DNA from 3 places in the Duganella sp. genome. Region 2 is predicted to be linked to each of the others. Evidence: predicted binding sites of a transcription regulator. Region 2 holds the regulator's gene; each other region holds the start of a gene.

Region 1 (7,447 bases), on a different contig from region 2:
TGTCGCAAAGCTGGATCACCGCCTTCCACCTGCCGCAAGGGCAGGGTGCGGTGATGAATGCGCTGACGCGCGATTTCCCCAACCTGACCATCGTCGACGTCGGCGGCATTTTGCGGCAGGTGCAGGCGGTACTGGATCAGGTGATTACGGCGGTGGAGTTCCTGTTTATCTTCACGCTGGCTTCCGGTGTGCTGGTGCTGTATGCGGCGCTGATGGGATCGCAGGATGAGCGCACCCGCGAGGCCGGCCTGCTGCGCGCATTGGGCGCGACCCGCAAGCAGCTGTCGCAGGCGCAGCTGATCGAGTTCACGCTGGTGGGCGCGTTGTCCGGCGTGCTGGCGGCCAGCGGCGCGGCGGCCATGGGCTGGGCGCTGGCGACGTATCAGTTCAAGTTTGCGTGGAGCTTCAGTCCCATGGTGTGGCTGGTCGGGCTGGTGGCCGGCGCGCTGTGCGCCATCGCCGGCGGCTGGCTGGGCCTGCGCAACGTGCTGCGCCAGCCGCCGCTGCAAACCCTGCGCGAGGCCTGACCTGTCATTCCCGCCTGCGCACGAATGACAATGGGCTAGGCGGCGACCGCTTCGGGCTGCAGTTCCTGCACAAATTGCGCGTAGGTGTGCGGCCGCTGATCGAAGTAGTGGGACGGCAGGTCGAACAGCGCCCAGTAATAGGTTTCCTTGCCCTGGCAGACGCGCGGCGCGGCGCAGTAGCGGTGCCAGTTTTCGGCCATGCCGCTGCTGTACATGCCGTCGCCAAACGGATCGCTGAAGAAGGTCAGCACGCGCCGCTCCAGCAGCGCGTGCAGCAGTGAGCGCGGCGCATCGCTGTCGCGGGCGATTTCGTATTGGGCGTACATGCTCTGCTCCGTTTCGATCACCATCAGCGTGGCCTTGCCGTGCTGGTCGAGGAACAGGATGCCGGTCGGATTCGGGAAAATGTAATGCTCGACAAAGCCCAGCGTACGCTTGAGTTCCCGCACCACCTCCGTCAGCGCCGGATCGGTCAGGAAGCGGTAGTCATGCAGCGCCACCATCTCGCGCAGGGTGTCGGAGCGGTGGTCGAAATAACTGTCCTGCAGCGCCGCCACTTCCATCTCCAGGATGTCCAGCGCGTGGTCGTCGCTTTTCTTGATATAGCGGTCGATCAGGCCGCGATTGAACGCGCTGACGGCGATCTTCTCATCGGCGGCGCCGGTGAACAGGATCTTCTTGCACGGCAGGTGCGCCACCGCCGCGCAGAATTCCAGGCCGTTCATCTGCGGCATCGAGTAATCCACCACCAGCACCGAGGGTGTGGCAAAGCGCTGGCGCTGCTCGGCAATGCGGTAGATGCGCTCCAGGTCCAGCGCCACGTTGCACTGATCGGCCGGCAGGTTGTGCATGTCGAAGTTGACATGCAGCGGCACGCCGCTATCGGGCGCGCTGCTGCGCAGCCAGTGCAGCGCTTCCGTGGTGTCATGGAAGGTTTTGTTGGCCAGCATGGGATCGAGCTGGAATGACAGGCTGCGCAGGAAGGAGTCGCTGTCGTCGACCAGTACGGTCAACGTGGGATGGGCGTAGACGGGTAGATGCATGACTTACCTCGCGGGGAATTCCAGGATGAAGATGGCGTAGGCGCTCTCGCGCGAGACGCAGCGGATATGGGCGCGCCAGGCTTCCATGATTTCCTGGCACAGCGCCAGCCCGATGCCGGCGCCGTTGTGCGGCGGGTGCGAATAAAAGCGGCGGAAGATCAGCGACATGTTCTGCGCGGCGATGCCGCAGCCGGTGTCGATGAACAGCAGGCGAGGCGGCTGGTGGGCGCCATCGATGACGATGCGCACGCGGCCCTTGCCGGCGCGCTGCACGGCGCGCAGGGCGTTGCGCATCAGGTTAAGCAGCACCACCACCGCCAGCTCGCTCTGGCCGGCGAAGTGGAAATTGCGGCGCAGTTCCAGCCGCACCATCTTTTGCTGTCTCTGGGTAGCGAACGGGTAGCGCTTGAGCACTGCCTCCACCACCGATTCCATCGACACCGTCTCCACAGGATGCAGGTTTTGCCGCACCGCCGTGGCGCTCAGCAGGAACAGGTCGATCATGTGGTTCATGTGGCGCACCTCGAACTGGATGCGGGCCAGCGCGTCCATGATGCTGAGGCGGTCGTCCTTGCTCTGCATCTGCGCGTCCGACAGCATGCGCAGCAGGCCGCGCACATTGGCATCGACGCTGGTGAGCGGCGTGCGCAGTTCGTGCGCCACGGTGGCCAGGCCGGCGCCCATGCCGGCCAGCTTTTCCTGCGCCAGCACGTGGCGGCTGATCTTGGCCACCGACAGCACCGCCATGGTGAACCAGTGGATCGGCACCTGCTGCAGCACCTGCCTGCTCAGCAGGAGTTCGCCTTCGCCCAGCGCGGCCGCCACCGCGCACGCCAGCAGGGTGCCGATGGCGTAAGCGCGCAGCGCCAGGCCGGTATCGAAATGGAACAGCACCACCAGCCCGATCAGCAGCGATTCGCTCCACACGCCGGAAGCGTGGTTCATCAGGAACATCAGCGTAAAGAAGAAGGGAAAGATGTAGCTGAGCGTGACCAGCAGATACAGGTTGAGCATCTGCCGGCTGAACTGGCGCGCAAACAGGCCCACGGTGCACAGCAGGATGCCCAGCATGCGCAGCGGCAGCGACTCGTACTCCTGCGGGAAAAAGTGCTGCCAGATCACGTAATACAGCGGCATGCCCACCGTGCCGATGCAGGCCAGCAGCAGAACGCGCACGGTCGCGTGGTCGTCGCGGCCGTGGTACAGCAGCAGGGACTGCAGGAGTCGGTGCTGCCAGCGTTTCCAGCGTTCTTGCAAGGGAGAGCTCATGGCGGCTTTTGATTTTTATCAAGTTGCCATCATCGCCGGTATTTGCAACGCATTCAGCAATATCAAAACGGATATTGATCCGTATCAATCTCGATGAGTTTTTTTCGCCGCATGGTGGCGTCTGCAGTTCACAAAAAAACAAGTTGTTTTGTCCAAAACCCATCGGAGATGCACTATGACCTACGCTATTGCCCACCATCACATACCTGCCGTGCTGCCGGACTTCGTCACCCGCCGCATGGATTTGCACTATGTCACCCGTATTCAACAACTGCTGGGCGGCGAGCATCCGCACGCCTGGCAGCCGACACCGGCCGGCGCGGTTTTTTTAGCCGGCAACGACTACCTGTGCCTGGCCGGCGAACCGGCGCTGGTGGCGGCGCAGGTGGCCGCCCTGCAGCACAGCCAGGGCGAATTGCTGATGTCGGCCGTGTACCTGCAGGAAGGCAGCCCGCAGCACCAGCTGGAGCGCAAGCTGGCCCGGTTCATGGGCGCCGAGGATGGCATCCTGGCGCAATCCGGCTGGGCTGCCAATGTGGGGCTGGTGCAGACCCTGGCCGGCCCGGGAATTCCGGTCTACCTCGACATGCAGGCGCACGCCTCGTTGTGGGAGGGCGTGCAGTCGGCCGGCGCCTTGCCGGTCTCCTTCCTGCATAACGATATGGAGCATCTGCAGAAGCAGCTTCAGCGCCACGGACGCGGTCTGATCGTGGTCGATGCGCTGTACAGCACCAATGGCAGCATCGCGCCGCTGGCCGAACTGGCGGAGATTGCTGAACGCAGCGGTTGCATGCTGGTCGTCGACGAATCGCATTCGCTGGGCACGCACGGGCCGCGCGGCGCCGGGCTGGTGGCGGCCCTGGGCCTGAACGAGCGGGTGCATTTCCGAACGGCGTCGCTGGCCAAGGCGTTTGCCGGGCGCGCTGGATTCATTACCTGTTCCAGCCATTTCAAGGGCTACTTCCTGTCCGAGTCGCGTCCGGCGATTTTCAGTTCCTGCCTGCTGGGGCACGAGCTGGCGTGGTTCGACGCCGCCATCGACTTCATCGCGGCGGCGGATCAGCGCCGCGCTGCGCTGCACGCCAATGCGCGCGCGCTGCGCGAGGAGCTGAGCGTTCTGGGGTACAACGTCAGCGACGGCACGGAGCAGATCATCGCGCTGGAGCCGGGACCGGAACCAAAAACGCTGGCCCTGCGCAAGCTGCTGGAACAGCAGGGCGTGTACGGCGCCATGTTTTGCGCGCCGGCCACGCCGAGGAACCGTTCGCTGGTGCGGCTGACGCTCAATTCCGGCCTGGATGACGCGGCCCTGACACGCATCGTCCGGGCTTGCGATGAGATCCGCGCGCAGGTGGATATGGAGAGCTGGTCGTCCACGCGGCGCTTGCGCAAGCTGGCCCTCGTATAAGCTATCATTGCGGGTATGACTGAAGAATCCCGCACCCTCTATGAAGTAATTGGCGGCGAACCGACCATCCGCGCGATGGTCGATCGCTTTTATGATTTGATGGAGCTTGAACCCGAGTTCCAGTTGCTGCGCTCCGTGCACGGTCCCTCGCTGGAAAATGCCAACCAGCGCCTGTTCATGTTCCTCAGCGGCTGGATGGGCGGCCCGGACCTGTACCAGCAGGCGCACGGCCATCCGCGCCTGCGCATGCGTCACATGCCGTTTGCCATCGGTACGCAGGAACGCGACCAGTGGCTGCGCTGCATGGCGTGGGCGATGGAAGACGTGGGCATCGACACCGAACTGCGCGTGCGCCTGATGAATTCCTTCTTCCAGACCGCCGACTGGATGCGCAACAAGCCGGACTGATTCCATGACCTCGATCGAGTTTTTCGTCCTGCTGGCGGCACTGGCCGCGATCATTGTGCTGCAAGTGCTGGCGTTGTTGCGAGCGCGTGGCGGCGCGGCCGGCGACCTGGCCGAGCGCATTGAGCGCGTCGAGCGTGAAGTACGCATGCAATTGCAGACCACCGCGCAGACCAGCAACGCCGCCAGCGTGCAGCAGTTTGAAGCCATGCGCCGCCAGCTGGAAGAGCAGGGCGTCAGCAGCCGGCACGAGCAGACCCGCAATCTCAAGCTGTTTGCCGACACCATGAACCAGCGCATGCTGGAAGTGCGCGTGATGTTGGAGACCAAGATCAAGGATCTGCAAACCGACAATGGCGCGCGTCTGGAAGAGATGCGCAAGACGGTGGACGAAAAACTGCACGCCACGCTGGAGTCGCGCCTGAACGCCTCGTTCCAGCAGGTGTCCGAACGCCTGGAGCGCGTGCATCAGGGCCTGGGCGAGATGCAGCAGCTGGCGCTGGGCGTGGGCGATCTGAAGCGCGTGCTGACCAACGTGAAAACCCGCGGCACCTGGGGCGAGGTGCAGCTCGAAATGCTGCTGGAGCAGGTGCTGACGCCGGACCAATACGCAAAGAATGTCGAAACCATCGCCGGCACGGGCGCGCGCGTGGAGTTCGCGCTCAAGCTGCCGGGCCAGACGGAGGGCGGTGCGCCGGTGTGGATGCCGATCGATGCCAAGTTCCCTAAAGAGCAATACGAACGCCTGCTGGAAGCGGCCGACAGCGCCGATGCGGAAGGCGTGGCGCAGGCCGGCCGCGAGCTGGAACGCGCGGTGCGGGTCGAGGCCAAGACCATCTCCGAGAAATATGTCTCGCCGCCGCACACCACCGATTTCGCCATCCTGTTCCTGCCGACCGAAGGCCTGTACGCCGAAGTGATGCGCCGTCCCGGTCTGGCCGACGAGCTGCAACGCGTCAACCGCATCAGCATCGCCGGACCGTCGACGCTGACGGCGCTGCTCAACAGTTTGCAGATGGGCTTCCGCACGCTGGCGCTGGAAAAGCGCTCGTCCGAGGTGTGGCAGGTGCTGGGCGCGGTGAAGACCGAGTTTGCCAAGTTTGGCGACGTGCTGGCCGCAACCAAGCTGACGCTGGAACGCGCCGCCAAGAATATCGAATCGGCCGAGACCCGCAGCCGCCAGATGGCGCGCAAGCTGAAAACGGTGGAAGCCCTGCCGAGCGAACAGGCCCAGTTATTGCTGGATAAAGGCGAGCTCGATACCGAATAAGGAGCGCGGCACGTTGGCCGCTGGATGTGGCGATTCTCGGAATCCATGGTTTTGCGTGTTTGTGCGCGTTTTTGCGTATTTGTGTACAATGCGGGCATGAAAACCGAATCCCTCCTGCTGCCCGAGCGGCATGCATTGATACTTAAGCAACTTAACGCCGAAGGCCGCGTGCTTGCCGCTGCGCTGGCGCGTGAGCTCAACGTCACCGAAGACACCATCCGCCGCGACCTGCGCGACCTGGCCGCCGCCGGGTTGTGCCAGAAGGTGTATGGCGGCGCGGTGCGCATCTCGCCAGGACCGGAAAGCGGCACGCTGGTGCAGCGCATGGAGCGCCAGCAGGACGATAAATCGCGTCTGGCCGCAGCAGCGGCAACGCTGGTGGCGCCAGGCAGCACCATCTTCCTGGACGCGGGCAGCAGCAACCTGGCAGTCGCGGAAGCGCTGCCGGTGGCGCCGGTGACGGTGTTGACCAATGCACCGTCAATCGCCGCGCGGCTGCTGGACAAGCCGCATGTGGACCTGATCATGATCGGCGGACGCATCAAGCAAAGCCTGGGCGGCAGCGTGGGCGCGACCGCGCTGCGCGAGCTGCAACTGATACGTCCCGACCTGTATTTCATCGGCGCTTGCGGCGTCGATATGCAGGCCGGCGTGACGGCGGTTGATTACGAGGAGGCGGAATTCAAGCGCCGCCTCGCATCACAAAGCAAGGCCACCGCGGTGCTTGCCACGACCGGCAAGATCGGTGCGGTGGCGTCGTACAGCGTGCTGCCGATTTCCCAATTAACCCATTTGATCGTCGAAGCCGCAACCAGCGCGGACGTCGCGGAGGCCTATGCCGCCGCTGGCACCCGCCTGCTGCGCGCCGGCGCATAAACTCATGAACAACTACGGATTGAAACAGCGCGTATCGACGCGTTTAGCTTTTCTGGCGGCCGGCATGGCCATGTCTGCGTGGGCGCCGCTGGTGCCTTACGCCAAGGTGCGTACCGGCGTGGAAGCGGCGCAACTGGGCTTGCTGCTGCTGTGCCTTGGCATTGGCTCGCTGCTGGCGATGCCGGTGACCGGCGTGCTGGCGGCGCGCTTTGGCTGCCGCCGCGTGATCATGTGGTCCGGTCTTGGTTGTGCGGTGGTGTTCCCGTTCCTGGCGATCGCACCGAGCGCGCCCTTGCTGGCGTTGACCTTGTTCCTGTTCGGCGCCACCATCGGCACGCTGGATGTGTCGATGAATGTGCAGGCGGTGATCGTGGAGAACGATTACGGCGGCGCGTTGATGTCCGGCTTCCACGGCATGTTCAGCGTGGGCGGCATCGTTGGCGCGGGCGCCATGAGCGCGATGCTGTGGCTGGGCATGGACATCATCAGCGCCTCGGTGGTGATGACGATTGCGGTGGCGCTGGTGTTGCTGGCCGCTGGCCCGAATCTGCTGCGCGAAGCGCCGGCGGCGGAGCGTGATGCGCCTTTGCTGGTGGTGCCGCGCGGCGCGGTTATTTTGATCGGCGTGCTGTGCATGTTCGTGTTCCTG
Region 2 (7,447 bases):
GAAATTTACCCGCGCGAGATCGACGGCCGTTATGCCCGCCTGCGCTGGCTGTTTGTCTGGCTGACGCAGCTGGCGTTCTACTGCACGCCCTGGCTGCAGTGGAACGGCCGGCAGGCGCTGCTGTTCGATCTGGGCGCGCGCAAGTTCTACATCTTTGGCCTGGTGCTGTGGCCGCAGGATTTCATCTACCTGGCGCTGCTGCTGATCATCAGTGCCTATCTGCTGTTCCTGGCGACGGCGGTGGCGGGGCGGGTGTGGTGCGGTTTCACCTGCCCGCAAACGGTGTACACCGAAATCTTCCTGTGGATAGAACGCCGGATCGAAGGCAAGCGCAGCGCCCGCATCGCGCTGGACCGCCAGCCGGCCTCGTTTGCCAAGTACGGCAAGAAGACCGCCAAGCACCTGGCCTGGGGCGCGGTGGCCTTGTGGACCGGCTTCACCTTCGTCGGCTACTTCACGCCGATCACCAGGCTGATGGGCGAGGTGGCGACGCTGAACTTCGGCCCGTGGGAATGGTTCTGGGTGCTGTTCTACAGCTTTGCCACCTACGGCAACGCCGGCTGGATGCGCGAGCAGGTGTGCAAGTACATGTGCCCGTACGCCCGCTTCCAGAGCTCGATGTTCGACCGCGACACCCTGATCATCACTTACGACAGCAAGCGCGGCGAGCCGCGCGGGCCGCTGTCGAAGACCGCCAACGGCAACGGCGGCTCGTGCATCGACTGCTCGATGTGCGTGCAGGTGTGCCCGACCGGTATCGACATCCGCAAGGGCCTGCAGTACGAATGCATCGGCTGCGCCGCCTGCGTGGACGCCTGCAACAGCGTGATGGACAAGACCGGCCAGGCCCGCGGCCTGATCCGCTACAGCACCGAACGCGCCATGGAGGACCATCTGACGCCGACCGAGATCCGCCTGCGCGCCTTCCGGCCGCGCGTGAAGATCTACACCGCCGTGCTGGGCCTGATTGTGCTGGCCACCGGCGCCGCGCTGTATCTGCGCACGCCGCTCAAGCTGGACGTGATCCGCGACCGCGGCTCGATGGGCCGCGAAGTGGAGGACGGCATGATCGAAAACGTCTACCGCCTGCAGATCATGAACACGTCCGAGCAGGCCCATGTCTACAAGATCGCCGTCAGCGGCATCGCCTCGCTGACGCAGGTGAGCGCCGACCAGGTGCCGGTGGACGCCACCGAGACCAGGGCTTATCCGATGCGCCTGCGCACCGCGCACGGCGCCGGCCAGCCCGGCTCGAACAAAATTGAAGTCACCCTGACCGCAGTCGACGATCCATCGCTGCATGTGAAAGAATCCGCGGTCTTCATTGTGCCGCGCTAAGGAGCATCATCATGACGACACTGACCATCCCCGTCACACCGTGGTGGAAGCAGCGCTGGCCATGGCTGCTGGCAGCCGGCCCCGCCATCGTGGCGGTCGGCAGCATCTACACCGCTTACCTCGCCATGTCGGCGCCCGATGCGCTGGTGGTGGGCGATTACTACAAGCAGGGCAAGGCCATCAACCAGGATTTGCGGCGCGACCATGTGGCCTCGCAGCTGGGCCTGTCGATGGCGCTTGGCTACGACGCCGCCAGCGGCACCCTGAGCGGGCGCATCAACCGCAAGGATAGCGGCCCGCTGCTGCTGCATCTGTCGCACGCCACGCTGCCGGAAAAGGATATCAAGCTGGTGCTGGTGCCGGATGCGAACGGCAGGTTCAGCGCCAACCTGCCGCTGCTGGAACGCAGCCGCTGGATCGTGCTGGTGGAAGGGCAGAAGCGCGAGTGGCGCCTGGCCGGCGCCTGGAGCTGGCCGGCGCAGCGCGGGATTGCGCTGCTGCCCGACTGATCAGCCGCAGGTTGCCGTCCCGGCCGTGATGGCCTTCAGCATGCGCGGATCGAGCAATTCGATCTCGCGGTTGCTGACGCGCAGCAGGCCTTCTTTCTTGAACTTGGACAGCAGGCGGCTGATGCTTTCGATGGTCAGGCCCAGATAATTGCCGATTTCCTCGCGCGACATGCGCAGCTGGAAAGTATTCGGCGAATAACCGCGCGCCTCGTAACGCGACGACAGGTTGATCAGGAACGCCGCAAAGCGCTGGGTCGCCTGCATATTCCCCAGCAATAGCATCACGCTTTGCTCGCGCGTGATTTCCTGGCTCATCATGCGGTGGAAATGGCGCAACAGGGTCGGCATTTCCGCCAGTAGCTGCTGCAGGGTGGAGAAGGGAATTTCGCACACTTCGCTGTCTTCCAGCGCGACCGCGGTGCAATGGTGCTGGTCGGCGCTGATGGCATCCATGCCCAGCAGTTCGCCAGCCATCTGGAAGCCGGTGATCTGCTCCGCGCCCTCGCGGTTGACCTGGTAGGTCTTGAAGTGGCCCAGACGGATCGCGTACAGGTTCTGGAATGGATCGCCGATGCGGAACAGCGTGCCGCCGCGCGCGACCTTGCGGCGGCGGCCGATGATCTGGTCGAGCCGCTCCATGTCGTTGTTGTCCAGCCCCATCGGCAAACACAGCTGGTGCATGCTGCATGAAGCACAGCTGGCCTTGAGGATATCGATGGTGGCGCCGGGAATAACCAGCGAAGGAAGTTCTTGTATCATGCGGTTAGTGTAGCCCATCACGTGCGATTTGGGCGCCTATTCCGCAGTCATCCAATCAGGTATTCGCGCGCCATTTGCCTTGCACGATGCAAGCGGCTTTTCACCGCCGCCACCGATTGGTTGATCTCGCCGGCGATTTCCGCAATCGACATTTGCGCGAAGTCGCGCAACAGCACCACTTTCAGGTAGTCGGCCGGCAGCGATTCCAGCGCGCGGATCAGTTCGACGCGCAAGCCGGCCGTGTCCTGGCTGGCCAGCCACTGCTCGGCGCGTTCGTCATCCCAGGGATCATGGCCCAGCGCGCTGCGCGCCAGCCGGTGGCACTCGCGCTTGACCACCTGGAACAGCCAGCCGGAAAACGCCGCCAGCATGCGCACCGACGATAGCTTGCGCGACAACACCAGCAGCGCTTCCTGCACGGCGTCGTCGACGTCGCCGACCAAGCAGTTGCGCTGGGCGTAGCGGCGGATGTCAGGCTGGCACAGCCGCAGCAGCTGCGCCAGCGCCGCCGGATCGCCGCGCCGGGCGGCGTCCAGCACCGGCATGTGGTGTTCCGCAAGACTCATTATTTTCCTTGTTTATCCAGGCGGCGGCCAACCATGGCGCACATCGGACAAAAGCCGAACAGGCCGGACGCGACGATGCCGGCCGCCGACAAGGCCGCCACCGTGCCCCACATGCCGCCCAGCAGCGCCAGCGCCGCCGCCGCCACGATCAGGCCCGCCACCACGCGCAGCACGCGCTCCCAGCCGGGTACATTTTTAACGTAAAACATTGTGCTCTCCTATCAGTGATCGAGGAAGTCCCTCGGCAGCTAAGAGGGGGCTGGCCGCGATTCGGATTCGCGCTATCGAAAATATTTTTAAATTTTTTTAAAAAACCTATTGCGTGCGATTTAATTGCTCGCTATGATTCACCCATCAACACATCGAACGCGACTTAATCGCTAACTAATCAACGAAAGGAATCACCATGAAACGCACGCTGATCGCTACCGCCCTGCTGGCCGCCACCGCTTTCGCCCACGCCGCCACCCCGGCCAACGACACCACCATCGTGCTGGTCCACGGCGCTTTTGCCGATGGTTCCAGCTGGGACAAGGTGATTCCTATCCTGCAAGCCAAGGGCTACAAGGTGGTGGCCGTGCAGAACCCGCTGAGTTCGCTGGCTGACGATGTCGCCGCCACCCAGCGCGTGGTCGATGCGCAAACCGGTAAAGTAGTGCTGGTTGGCCACTCGTGGGGCGGCACCGTGATCACCCAGGCCGGCACCAGCGACAAGATCAAGGCGCTGGTCTACGTGGCCGCGTTTGCCCCGTCGGAAGGCGAAGCCACCGGCAACCTGGGCAAGGATTACGCGGTGCCGCCAGGCATCGCCACCCTGCAAGTCGATGCCACCGGCTACGCCTGGCTGCCAGCCGATTCGGTGGCCAAGAACTTTGCGCAGGACGTGACGCCGGCCCAGGCGGCGCTGATTACCGCCACCCAGGGCCCGATCGCCCTGAAGGCCTTCGGTGAAACCACCACCGTGGCGGCCTGGAAGAACAAGGCCAATTACTACATCGTGGCCAGCCAGGACCGCATGATCGCGCCGGAACTGGAACAGGCGTTTGCCAGGAAAATCAACGCCATCACCACCACCCTGCCGACCGGCCACGTGCCCATGGTGTCGCAACCGGCCAAGGTGGCGGAAGTGATCCTGGCCGCAGCCCAGCGTTAATCCGGTTTCATCCGCGGCGAAAAGCCAGCGTGCCCCGCGCACGCTGGCTTTTTCTTTCTTGCCAAGGTAAGCCTTTGATAGGAGAATCGGTCCAGCCCCCATACATCAAGGATGATATGAAGCCTCTCGGCATCAAGGCTAAAGTCGCCCTCGCCACCAGCATTACCTCGGTCCTGATGATCGGGCTGGTCACGCTGGTGCAGACCCAGCGCATGCAGGAAGATTACAAGCGGGTGTTGTTCACGCAACAGACCGCGCTGATCAACCGCACCGCGCAGGATCTCGACGACAAGCTGACCATGCTGCTCGATATCATCGCGCTATCGGCCCGCAACCAGCCGGCCAACCTGGGCAACTCGGCTGAAAAGCTGCGCGAGTATTACCAGAACCGCGCGGTGCTGGCCCTGTTTGACGATTTGCTGGTGATGAGCCCGCAGGGCAAGATCATTTCCGACCTGCCGCTGGTGCCGGGCCGGGTCGGCATCGACGCCTCCGACCGCGCCTACTTCAAGACCGTGATGCGCACCCACAAGCCGCTGATCACCGAACCGCTGATCGGTCGCGCCAACAAGCAGCCCATCGTGCAGATGGTGGCGCCGGTGCTGAACGACAAAGGCGAGGTGGTGTGCGTGCTGATCGGCGTGCTGCGCCTGTACAAGGACAACCTGCTGGGCCACCTGCGCACCGCCAAGGTTGGCCGCAGCGGCTATTACTTCGCGCTGACCCGCAGCGATAACCCGGTGTACGTGCTGCATCCCGACATCACGCGCCTGCTCAAGCCGCGCGCGGCCAACGCCAACCCGGCCACCAACCGCGCGCTGGAGCAAGGCTTCGAGGGCACGGTGATGGGCATGGGCGAAGGCAAGCCCACCCTCAACAGCTATAAAAACCTGAAATCGGTCAACTGGCTGCTGGCCACCTCGCTGCCGGCCGAGGAGGCGTTTGAGCCGTTCGAGGGCGTGATCAAGCGCGTGCTGGTGTGGAGCGGCATTGCCGCCGTGCTGACCGCGCTGCTGATCAGCGCGCTCACCTTGCGCCTGATGGCGCCGCTGATCAAGCTGCGCAACGCCATCGTGGCGCTGCGCGCCAACCCGGCCCGCTTCACGCCGCTGCCGGTGCATGCGCGCGACGAGGTCGGCCAGCTGACCTCGGCCTTCAATGACCTGATGCACGAACGGCTGGCAGCCGACGCGCGCCTGCAAAGCCTGGTCGAGTTCGCCCCCAACACGATAGTGGTGGTGGGCGTGGACGGCCGCATCGAAACCTTCAACCGCGAAGGCGAGCGCTGCTTCGGCTACGAACGCGACGAGGTGCTGGGCCAGCCGCTGGAAATCCTGGTGCCGGAAAAGCTGCGCGAGCAGCACGCGGCGCACCGCAACCGCTTCTTTGCCGACCGCCTGAGCGCCGAGCCGGTGCGCATGGGGCAGGGCAAGGTGCTGTACGGCCGCCGCCGCGACGGCAGCGAGTTCCCGATCGAGGTCAACCTGAGCGCGGTGCGCACCGACCAGGGCACCAAGGTGCTGGCGGTGATTTCCGACATCACCGAGCGCCACCGCCTGCAGCAGGAAGTCGAGACCCGCGCGCTGGAACTGGAGCGCGAACGCGACCGCGCCCAGGCCGCCAACCGCGCCAAGAGCGATTTCGTGGCCAACATGAGCCACGAAATCCGCACGCCGATGAACGCGGTGCTGGGCATGGTCTACCTGCTGGGCAATACCCAGCTGACGCCGCAGCAGCGCAAATACCTGAACATGGTGCGGGTGTCCGGCCAGTCGCTGCTGGGCATCCTCAACGATGTGCTGGACTTTTCCAAGATCGAGGCGCGCAAGCTGGAGCTGTCGCCGGTGGAGTTTGCGCTCAACGATGTGATGGATGCGCTGGCCACCACCATGACCATGAACGCCGGCGACAAGGAACTGGAGCTGGCCATCAGCGTCGATCCGTCCGTGCCCAACCGTCTGCGCGGCGATTCCATGCGGCTGCAGCAAATCCTGGTCAACCTGGCCGGCAACGCCATCAAGTTCACCGAACAGGGCGAGGTGGTGGTGAGCGTGCAGCTGAGCGCGCGCGACGAACAGAGCGCGCTGCTGCGCTTCGAGGTGCGCGACACCGGCATGGGCATGACCGAGGCCCAGCTGGGCCAGCTGTTCAACGCCTTCTCGCAGGGCGACCAGAGCATCACGCGCCGCTTTGGCGGCACCGGGCTGGGGCTGGCCATCACCAGGCGCCTGATCGAGCTGATGGGCGGGCAGATCGCTGTCAGCAGCAAGGCCGGGCAGGGCTCGACCTTCTGGTTCAGCCTGCCGTTTGACATCCAGGCCGACCAGACCGACGAACGGCGCAAGCCGGCGCTGGGCCAGCGCCGCCTGCTGGTGGCCGACGACAGCCGCACCAGCCGCGAACTGGTGGCGCGCCTGATCCGCGCCTGGGGCTGGCAAGCCGACGAAGTCGATTCGGGCGAGGCGGCGCTGCGGCGCTACCGCCAGAGCCTGGACCAGCAGCAGCCGTACGACGTGGTGCTGGCCGACTGGCACATGCCCGGCATGGACGGGCTGGCCACGGCCAAGGGCATCCGCGCGGCGGCGGCCGGCCGGCCGCAACCCATCGTGGTGATGCTGAACGCCTTTGCCCGCGACCGCATCGAGGAAATCTCCAGCGCGCCGGAGGCGGACGTGGTGCTGGTCAAGCCCATCACCAGCTCCAACCTGTTTGACGCCCTGCACGAGGCGCTGGCCACCCAGGGCGAGGCCGATGCCCAGGCCGTGACCGAGCAGGGCATCGTCGGCACCCTGGCCGACATCCACTTCCTGCTGGTGGAAGACAATCTGCTCAACCAGGCGGTGGCGCGCGGCATCCTGGAGCACGCCGGCGCCACGCTGGACATCGCCGGCGACGGTCGCCAGGCGGTGGACATCCTGCGCGCCCGCCCGGCCGAATACGACATGGTGCTGATGGACATGCAAATGCCGGTGATGGATGGCTTTACCGCCACCCGCATCCTGCGCCAGGAACTCAAGCTGAGCTTGCCGATCATTGCCATGACCGCCGGCGTGCTGGAGTCCGAGCGCGAGCGCAGCCGCGAGGCCGGCATCACCGACTTCATCCCCAAGCCGATCGAGGTC
Region 3 (7,447 bases), on a different contig from region 2:
AGCCTTGCAGGCCAGTAGGCCTGGTAACGCTTGCCGTTGGGCGGCTCTGCGGTAAAGTCGGGCACAGTCATGCGGTATTTGCCGGACACGATGACGCCGGCATTTTTCTTCTTGCGGCCGCCTACGATGGCGGCCGCGATCGCCTCCACAAAACGCGGATCGGCATCGGCCAGCACCGGGTAACGCGCCGAGATATGGGTGGCAATCACGGTACGGTCGTCGGTGACAAAATTGGCGGTCTGGCCGGTATTGAACGGCACGAAGTTGTGGGTGGCTTCGATCTGGCTGCGGCTTGGCGTCAGCTGATCGTTCAGCAGCACGTCGGCGGGTAGACTGTCAATCACCGGACGCATGGCGGCCGCCAGCGTGCCAGTTTTCAGCATGGCGTTGTACAACGCATTTTGCGCGGAGTTCAAGGCGCTGCGCTTCCTGCGGGCCAGGCCGGGTTGCCGTCGCATTTGCTCGAACTGGGCCTCTATTGGCACGACCAGGTCGTTGAATTTTTGCAGCGCTTTTTCACGCAACGCAGTGGCGCTCCGCGAGGCGCTGTCCGCTTTGGTAATTTCTTCTTTGGCTGCTTTGGCCTTGCGCAGGTTCGCCAGGACGGCCGCTTTTTGTTGCGCGTCCTCGACCAATGGGATCAATTTAGCGTAGCTTTGCTGCGCCTTGCGCAGGTTGCGCTTGACTTGGCGATCCAGCCAACGGCGCGAGCATACGTCATCCAATTGCGCGTTTGCCAGCTGCATGTCTGCAGGCTTGACGTCAATGGTGTTCCCCATGCGGTAGGCCATCGCACCGATAATCTTCAGACTGCCATCTTTGCTGGTCAGGCCCAGCACGGTTTTGCCGCTTTCCGAAAAGCGCCGGTTGACATCCAGCTCAGGTTGCAGTTCGTGATTCTGGAAGAGCTCGAAGTTGCCGTTGCCCTGCCCTTGTGCGTACACCAGCAAGTCGCCGGTGACAGGATCGGCGGTGCCGGCCACGCTCGCTTTAATCCCGTTGTCGACTTCCTCGACGCTCTCCATGCGGCCAAAGTAGACGCCGGCAAAGCCCTTGTCTTCGAAGCGCGCAGCCACGTTCTCGAACATCGGATCCGTCTGCCCTTCATAGAGGCTCGGCAACTCTTGTTGCACGCGCGCCTCCTCTGCCTCGAACTGCTCGGGCTGGAGGTCTATCTTGCCCAACTGATTGTTACTGTGCAGGGCGCGTAGATAGGGCAGATACGCCGCGTAATTGGGAAAGCCTTTCAGGAATTTGGCTCCGCCGTTTCCGACAATCCATTGCACCTTGTAGCCTCGGTTGAGTGCATCAAACGCCACGTCGATGCCGCCGTTGGCGCCTGACAGCACCACCGTGATGTCGCCCCTTTGCTCGGGCGTGCTTGCGTCCTCGTCCAGCTCGATGCCTTCTGCACCAGGTTTCAGCCGGTGTGCCACCTGAGTGAACACGTCCATGCTCATGATGCGTTTCGCGCCGACTTCACTGTCGCTGGCGGCAATGCGCCCGGCTGCGACACCCTGGGGCGGCGTGTGGTCACCGACGCCGATACCGCTGATGACCTTGCGGGCGTGATACTCGACACCGCCGGCGGTAATCAGGTAGCCATAGTCGGTTTTCTCGACGCTCTCGACATTGGCGTCCACTACCCCCATCTTCACGCGGTCCAGCACCTGCCTGATCAGATCGGAAAAATTGGCCCGGTTCAGCCATTCGTCATCTGTCGCCTCCAGCCCGAGGAAGTGGCGGATCGGTGAAATCATGTGCTCAGGATGGGCCACCACGCCGGGGCCGCGCTTGCCGGCCCATGGTTGGGTCTTGCCGATCACGATGTCATCCGCGCGGTCGAATGCCGCTCCCTGGCTGACAATCGCGTAAGCCACGCTGGCGCCGGCGCCTAAATAAGCAGTGTCATACAGCACCTTGCCTTCCAGTTCGCTATTCTCAGCGGCCAGCGTTTCGGTCGGCGTATGCTTGTTGGCCTGGTCTTTCCGCGCATCCTGTTCCAGCTCGGATACTTTCTTTGTTTTGCGCCGCGCCTTCTTCTCGCCGGTCAGGCGCTTGCTGATATCAAAATACATCTGGGTCAGGTGATCCTGGTCGGCCAGATCGTACACGCCGTAATCGATGACGCTGCTTTCAATCTGCTCCAATCCGGTGCGCACCTGATCCAGGCTGAGGGGCTTCACCTCCATTAGCGCAGCGTGCTCCCGCAACTGCAGATAGGCAGTCTGCACACGATCGCGCCCCTGCCGTTCGTAACGCACCACGCGCTGCGCCACGCCGGCGTCCATCATGGCCTGCCGCGCCTGCAGGTTCTGCTGAAGCTGGCTGGTCTGCATGGTGGCGCTGAGCGCCTGCAGCCCGCTCATGTCGGCGCGCTGGTCTGCGCGAGCGGGCTGTGGCGTTGCGGGCAATGATTGTTTCCGTAATGACTCTGCCTGTGCATGTGCTGGTGTCTGCATGGGAATCTCCTGGTATGCGAGCTGCCACCTTATCGAGCCCGTGCCATATCTTCCTTCCGAAAACCTTCCGCTCTCAAGGATTTATCCATGGAAATTTGATTTACATCATAAAAATTCGCCATCAGCTTTGATAGCCTGCGGTTGACAACTCACAAGGAGCCCGCCATGACATACAAGAATATTCTGGTTCACGCCGACCTCTCGCCGCATGCAGCCGCCCGCTACGCCATGGCCTGCCAGGTCGCCTTAGCGCACGAGGCCCACCTGGTGGGCGCCGCCTTTACCGGGCTGACGGCGGCGTGCTACCGCGACGCTTCTTTCGGTTACGGCGGCATGCTGGCGCCGGCCGAGCTGGAAGCCGTCAGCAATCAGAGCGCCGAAGCCCTTGATCGTTTCGTGGTGCAAGCCGCCAACGCCGGCGCCAGTTACGAACGCCGCATCAGCGACGATGACGCTGAAACCGGCCTCATCCTCCAGGCCCGCTACGCCGATCTGCTGGTGCTGAGCCAGAGCGACCCGGCGCTGAGCGGCCCCAGCTTCCTGCGTCAGCTGCCTGAGCATCTGGCGCTGCACGGCGGGCGCCCGGTGTTGCTGGTGCCCCATGCCGGCAAATTCGAGCACATCGACCAGCACGCGCTGATCGCATGGGATGGCAGCCGCGCCGCCACCCGCGCCGTGACCGACGCCCTGCCGCTGCTGCGCCGCAGCTGCCGCACGACCGTGGCGGTATTCCATGCCCAGACGCCATATGGCATGCACGGCGAGCAACCCGGCGCCGACATTGCGCTCTATCTGGCGCGCCACGGCGTGCGGGTCGAGGTGGCCCAGCAGCACGCGCCAGCCGGACTGGATATCGGCAACGCCTTGCTGTCGCTGTCCGCCGACATCGGCGCCGACCTGCTGGTCATGGGGGCCTACGGCCACCAGCGCTGGCGCGAAGTGATACTGGGGGGCGTGACCCGGCGTGTGCTGGAATCCATGACCTTGCCGGTCCTGATGTCGCACTGATGAGCATGGATACTCACCGCCATCTGCGCCTGGTAGGCGGCCAGCACTTGTTCCGGGTGGAGGATGAAGTCGCGCAGCAGCTGCACATCATTCAGAGCGGCGACATCAAGCTGTACCAGAACGGCCGCGACGGCAGCCAGCACATCGTCGACTTCCTCGGTCCGGGTGCCTGGGTCGGGCTGGAAGCGCTGCACCAGCAACGCCGTCAGGTCGGCGCGGTCGCCCTCAACACCTGCCAGGTGGCGGCCATTCCCTACCCGCCGCCGGACGGCGCGGATGCCTTCAACCAGCGTCTCAGCCATGCCATCGCCCGTCATCAGCAACATGCGGTGATGCTGCGCAGTACCAGCGCCATCCAGCGCGTGGCGCAATTCCTGCTTCAACGGGAGGCCAGCGCCACGCTGCCCATGTCGCGCCAGGACATGGCCGACTATCTGGGCCTGACACCGTCCACCGTCAGCCGCTGCCTGGGCGCGCTGCGGCGGCGCGGCTGGCTGGAAATCGTTCAGCGCCGCTATGCCCTGCCCGGCCGCGCCGAAGTCGGGCAAATGGCGCAGGGTCGGCCGTTGCCGCTGGACGATTAAGCGTTTACCCGCCCGCCGCCGGGCATGGCGTATAGTGTGGTCTGCCTGTTGCTGTTGAAAAAGGATGTCATGGACCTGCACTACCTAAGCCCGCTATTTGCGCCCAAATCCATCGTGGTATTTGCCGGCCCGCCCGATGAGCCGGAGCGGCAGAACGTCTACGGACGCAGTATCTGCGCCCAGCTGCGCGACGGCGGCTACCAGGGATCGCTGACCTTCCTCGATGTGAGCATGACCGGCACCCTGGCCGACCTGGTGCAATCGCGCGCCGACCTGGCCCTGATTGCATTGCCAAACGATGAGCTGGCGTTCGCGCTGGAGGTGGCCGGCCGCATCCAGTGCAAATCGGCGCTGATCGTTTCATCCGGCGTGCCGCCGGCGCAGGCGGCCGAGCTGCATGCCATCGCCCGCAAGCATGACATGCACCTGCTCGGCCCCAACAGCCTGGGCTTCCAGCGCCCGCGCCTGCATCTGAACGCTGGCGTGGCCGGCAAGCTGGCGCAGGCCGGCGGCCTGGCGCTGATCTCGCAGTCCGGCGCCCTGACGTCGGCCATTCTCGACTGGGCCGGCACCAACGCGGTCGGCCTGTCGGCGGTGATCTCGCTGGGACCGAATACCTCGGTCGACCTGGCGCAGGCGCTGGATTTTCTGGCCACCGACCCGGCCACCGAAAGCATCGTGATTTATATGGAGGGCATTACCGACGCGCGCCGCTTCCTGTCGGCGCTGCGCGGCACGGCCAATACCAAGCCGGTGGTCATCATCAAGGCCGGCAACGGCGCGGCAGCCTCGCGCGCGGCAGCTACCCACTCGGGCACCCTGATCGGCAGCGATGAAGTGTTTGACGCGGCACTGCGCCGCACTGGCGCGGTGCGGGTGAATACCTTTGTCCAGCTGTTCGCGGCCGCCAAATGCCTGGCTTCGCGCTATCGGCCGGTGGGGCCGCGCCTGGCCGTGATCAGCAACGGCGGCGGTCCCGGCGTGCTGGCGGCCGACTGGCTGGCCAAGCTGGGACTGCAACTGGGCCAGGCCGGCGCCGACGCCGCGCACGCGCTGGCGCCCGAGTTGCCGCCGCACGCTACCCTGACCGATCTGCTCGACCTGTCCGAGGAAGCCGGCCCGCAGCACTATGCGGCCGCCATCCGCTCCTGCGCCCACAATCCCAACATCGACGGTCTGCTGGTGATTTATTCGCCCAAGCTGGATGGCGACCCGGTGGCGGTGGCGCGCGGCGTGGCCGAAGCGGGCCGCGGCCTGAGCAAGCCACTACTGACCTGCTGGATGGGCGACGAACGCGTGACGCCGGCGCGCCACCTGATCGCGCAATCGGGCCTGGCCAGCTTCCGCACGCCGGAAGCGGCGGTCGATGGCTTCAGCAGCATCGCCATGTTCTATCAAAACCAGCAGCTGCTGCAGCAAACCCCGCCGCCGCTGTCGCAGCTGGCCAAGCCGGACCTGGACGGCGCCCGCCGGCTGGTGGAAAGCGTGCTGGCCGAACGCCGCAGCGTGCTGACCGAGATGGAGTCCAAGGCGCTGCTGGCCGCCTTCCACATTCCGATCACGCCCACCATGCCGGCCCGCAGCGCGGCCGAGGCGCAACTGATCGCCGCACAGCTGGGCTATCCGGTGGCGCTGAAAATCGATTCGCCCGACATCAGCCACAAATCGGCGGTGCAAGGCGTGGTGCTCAACCTGGCCGATGCCGCCGCGCTGTCCGCGGCTTACAGCGACATGCTGGCCAACGTCCAGCGCCTGCAACCGGGCGCGCGCATCAATGGCGTGACGGTGCAGCGCATGGCCGGCAAGCGCGATGGGCGGGAGCTGTACATCGGCGTCGCCAGCGATCCGCTGTTCGGACCGGTGATCGGTTTTGGCGCGGGCGGCACCATGATCGACCTGCTCAACGACCGCGCGGTCGAGCTGCCGCCGCTGAATCCCTTTCTGGCGCAACGGCTGGCGGCGCGGGCGCGCGTGGCCAGCACCCTGGGCGAATGGCGCGGCGCGCCGGCGGCCGATCTGCAAGCCATCGAGCATATCCTGCTGCGGGTCTCGGAAATGGTGTGCGAGCTGCCGCAGCTGCGTGAGCTGGACATCAACCCGGTGATCGTCGACCAGCACGGCGTGCTGGCTGTGGATGCGCGCGTGGTGGTCGGTGCGGCGCCGCCGTCTGCGCAGCGTTTCGACCAGCTGGCCATCATGCCGTACCCGTCCAACTACACCAGCCAGTGGCCCATGCGCGGCGGCGGCGAGTATGCCCTGCGGCCGGTGCAGCCGACCGATGCCGACATGCTGCAGGCGCTGGTGCGCGGCCTGTCCGAGCAATCGCGCTACAACCGCTTTGCCTCGTCGCTGCGCGAGCTGTCGGCGCAAATGCTGGCGCGCTACACGCTGATTGACTACGACCGCGAAATGGCGCTGGTGGCGGTGCTGACCACCCGCACCGTGGAGGACGACGGCAGTTTCAACGAAACCGAAAGCATCATCGGCGTGTCGCGCTATATCGCCAATCCGGACCGCAGCAGCTGCGAATTCTCGCTGCTGGTGGATGACAAATTCAGCGGCCAGGGCCTGGGTACGCGCCTGATGCTGGAGATTATGGACGTGGCGCGCGACCGCGGCCTGACCGAAATCGTCGGCCTGGTGCTGCGCAAGAACCGGCCGATGCTCAAGCTGATGACCAGCCTGGGCTTCCAGATGCGCCCTTACGAGGACGATCCGGAATTCCAGCTGTGCAGCAAGGCGCTCTAGGAATCCTGCGTGGCGGGCGCGGCCTGTGGGGTGCTCATCTTCCACGCCGCCAGCAACGCACCGCCGACCAGCAGCGATAGCGCCAGCGGCTTGCCGCGCGTGGTCAGATAGGTGTAAGCCGAGCGTTCCAGCACAGGGCTTTCATGACCGCCCTGGCGCTGCTGCAGTTCCAGCCCGTTCGGTTTATACAGCGCATCGCTGCGGTCAGGTGCCGCGGGCTGGTCTTTTTGCTGCTGGCGGAACATCAGCATATTCATCACCTTGTCGAGCACGCGCGGCATGCCATGGCCTTCCATCGAGATCATTTTGGCTGCGCCGCCGACAAAGATGTCGCGCTGCGGATGCTCGGCGGCGTACAGGATGGCGTCCGCCACCAGCTCGGGCGCGTACAGCGGTGCCGGCAGCTCTGGTTCATTCTTCATGTAGTTGCGCGCGTGCGGCACGAACATGGTGTCGATGGCGGCCGGCTTGATCAGGGTGACCGCTATCGGCAGCTCATCCTTTTCCGCTTCCATGCGCAGCGAATCGGTAAATCCCTTGACCGCGTGTTTGGAGGCGGAATACATGCCCTGCAGCGGCACCGCGCGCTCGGACACTTCACTGCCCAGATTGATGATGGCGCCGCCGTTCTCCCGCATCAGTTCC

Evidence for each region. The regulator FNR, encoded in region 2, switches genes on or off when oxygen is low (the NO sensors DNR and NnrR bind a similar motif). The targets are predictions, from matches to a motif close to TTGATNNNNATCAA.
Region 1: the regulator FNR is predicted to act here: its motif matches at 2,914-2,927, upstream of cqsA (alpha-hydroxyketone-type quorum-sensing autoinducer synthase).
Region 3: the regulator FNR is predicted to act here: its motif matches at 2,558-2,571, upstream of ABDW57_RS24570 (universal stress protein).

What each region holds. Positions count from the first base shown of each region.
Region 1 covers NZ_JBCNLB010000001.1:1,028,936-1,036,382, forward strand. Annotated here, with positions in the region: gene ABDW57_RS04735 (FtsX-like permease family protein) at 1-527, shown strand, start outside; gene ABDW57_RS04740 (hypothetical protein) at 563-1,570, opposite strand; gene ABDW57_RS04745 (HAMP domain-containing sensor histidine kinase) at 1,574-2,839, opposite strand; gene cqsA (alpha-hydroxyketone-type quorum-sensing autoinducer synthase) at 3,015-4,247, shown strand; gene ABDW57_RS04755 (group II truncated hemoglobin) at 4,263-4,655, shown strand; gene rmuC (DNA recombination protein RmuC) at 4,660-5,922, shown strand; gene ABDW57_RS04765 (DeoR/GlpR family DNA-binding transcription regulator) at 6,019-6,798, shown strand; gene ABDW57_RS04770 (MFS transporter) at 6,803-7,447, shown strand, end outside.
Region 2 covers NZ_JBCNLB010000007.1:26,922-34,368, reverse strand. Annotated here, with positions in the region: gene ccoG (cytochrome c oxidase accessory protein CcoG) at 1-1,338, shown strand, start outside; gene ABDW57_RS14545 (FixH family protein) at 1,350-1,847, shown strand; gene fnr (fumarate/nitrate reduction transcriptional regulator Fnr) at 1,848-2,606, opposite strand; gene ABDW57_RS14535 (sigma-70 family RNA polymerase sigma factor) at 2,654-3,172, opposite strand; gene ABDW57_RS14530 (DUF2892 domain-containing protein) at 3,172-3,381, opposite strand; gene ABDW57_RS14525 (alpha/beta hydrolase) at 3,579-4,325, shown strand; gene ABDW57_RS14520 (response regulator) at 4,442-7,447, shown strand, end outside.
Region 3 covers NZ_JBCNLB010000021.1:2,951-10,397, reverse strand. Annotated here, with positions in the region: gene ABDW57_RS24575 (hypothetical protein) at 1-2,462, opposite strand, end outside; gene ABDW57_RS24570 (universal stress protein) at 2,628-3,470, shown strand; gene ABDW57_RS24565 (Crp/Fnr family transcriptional regulator) at 3,470-4,054, shown strand; gene ABDW57_RS24560 (bifunctional acetate--CoA ligase family protein/GNAT family N-acetyltransferase) at 4,124-6,802, shown strand; gene ABDW57_RS24555 (SDR family oxidoreductase) at 6,799-7,447, opposite strand, start outside.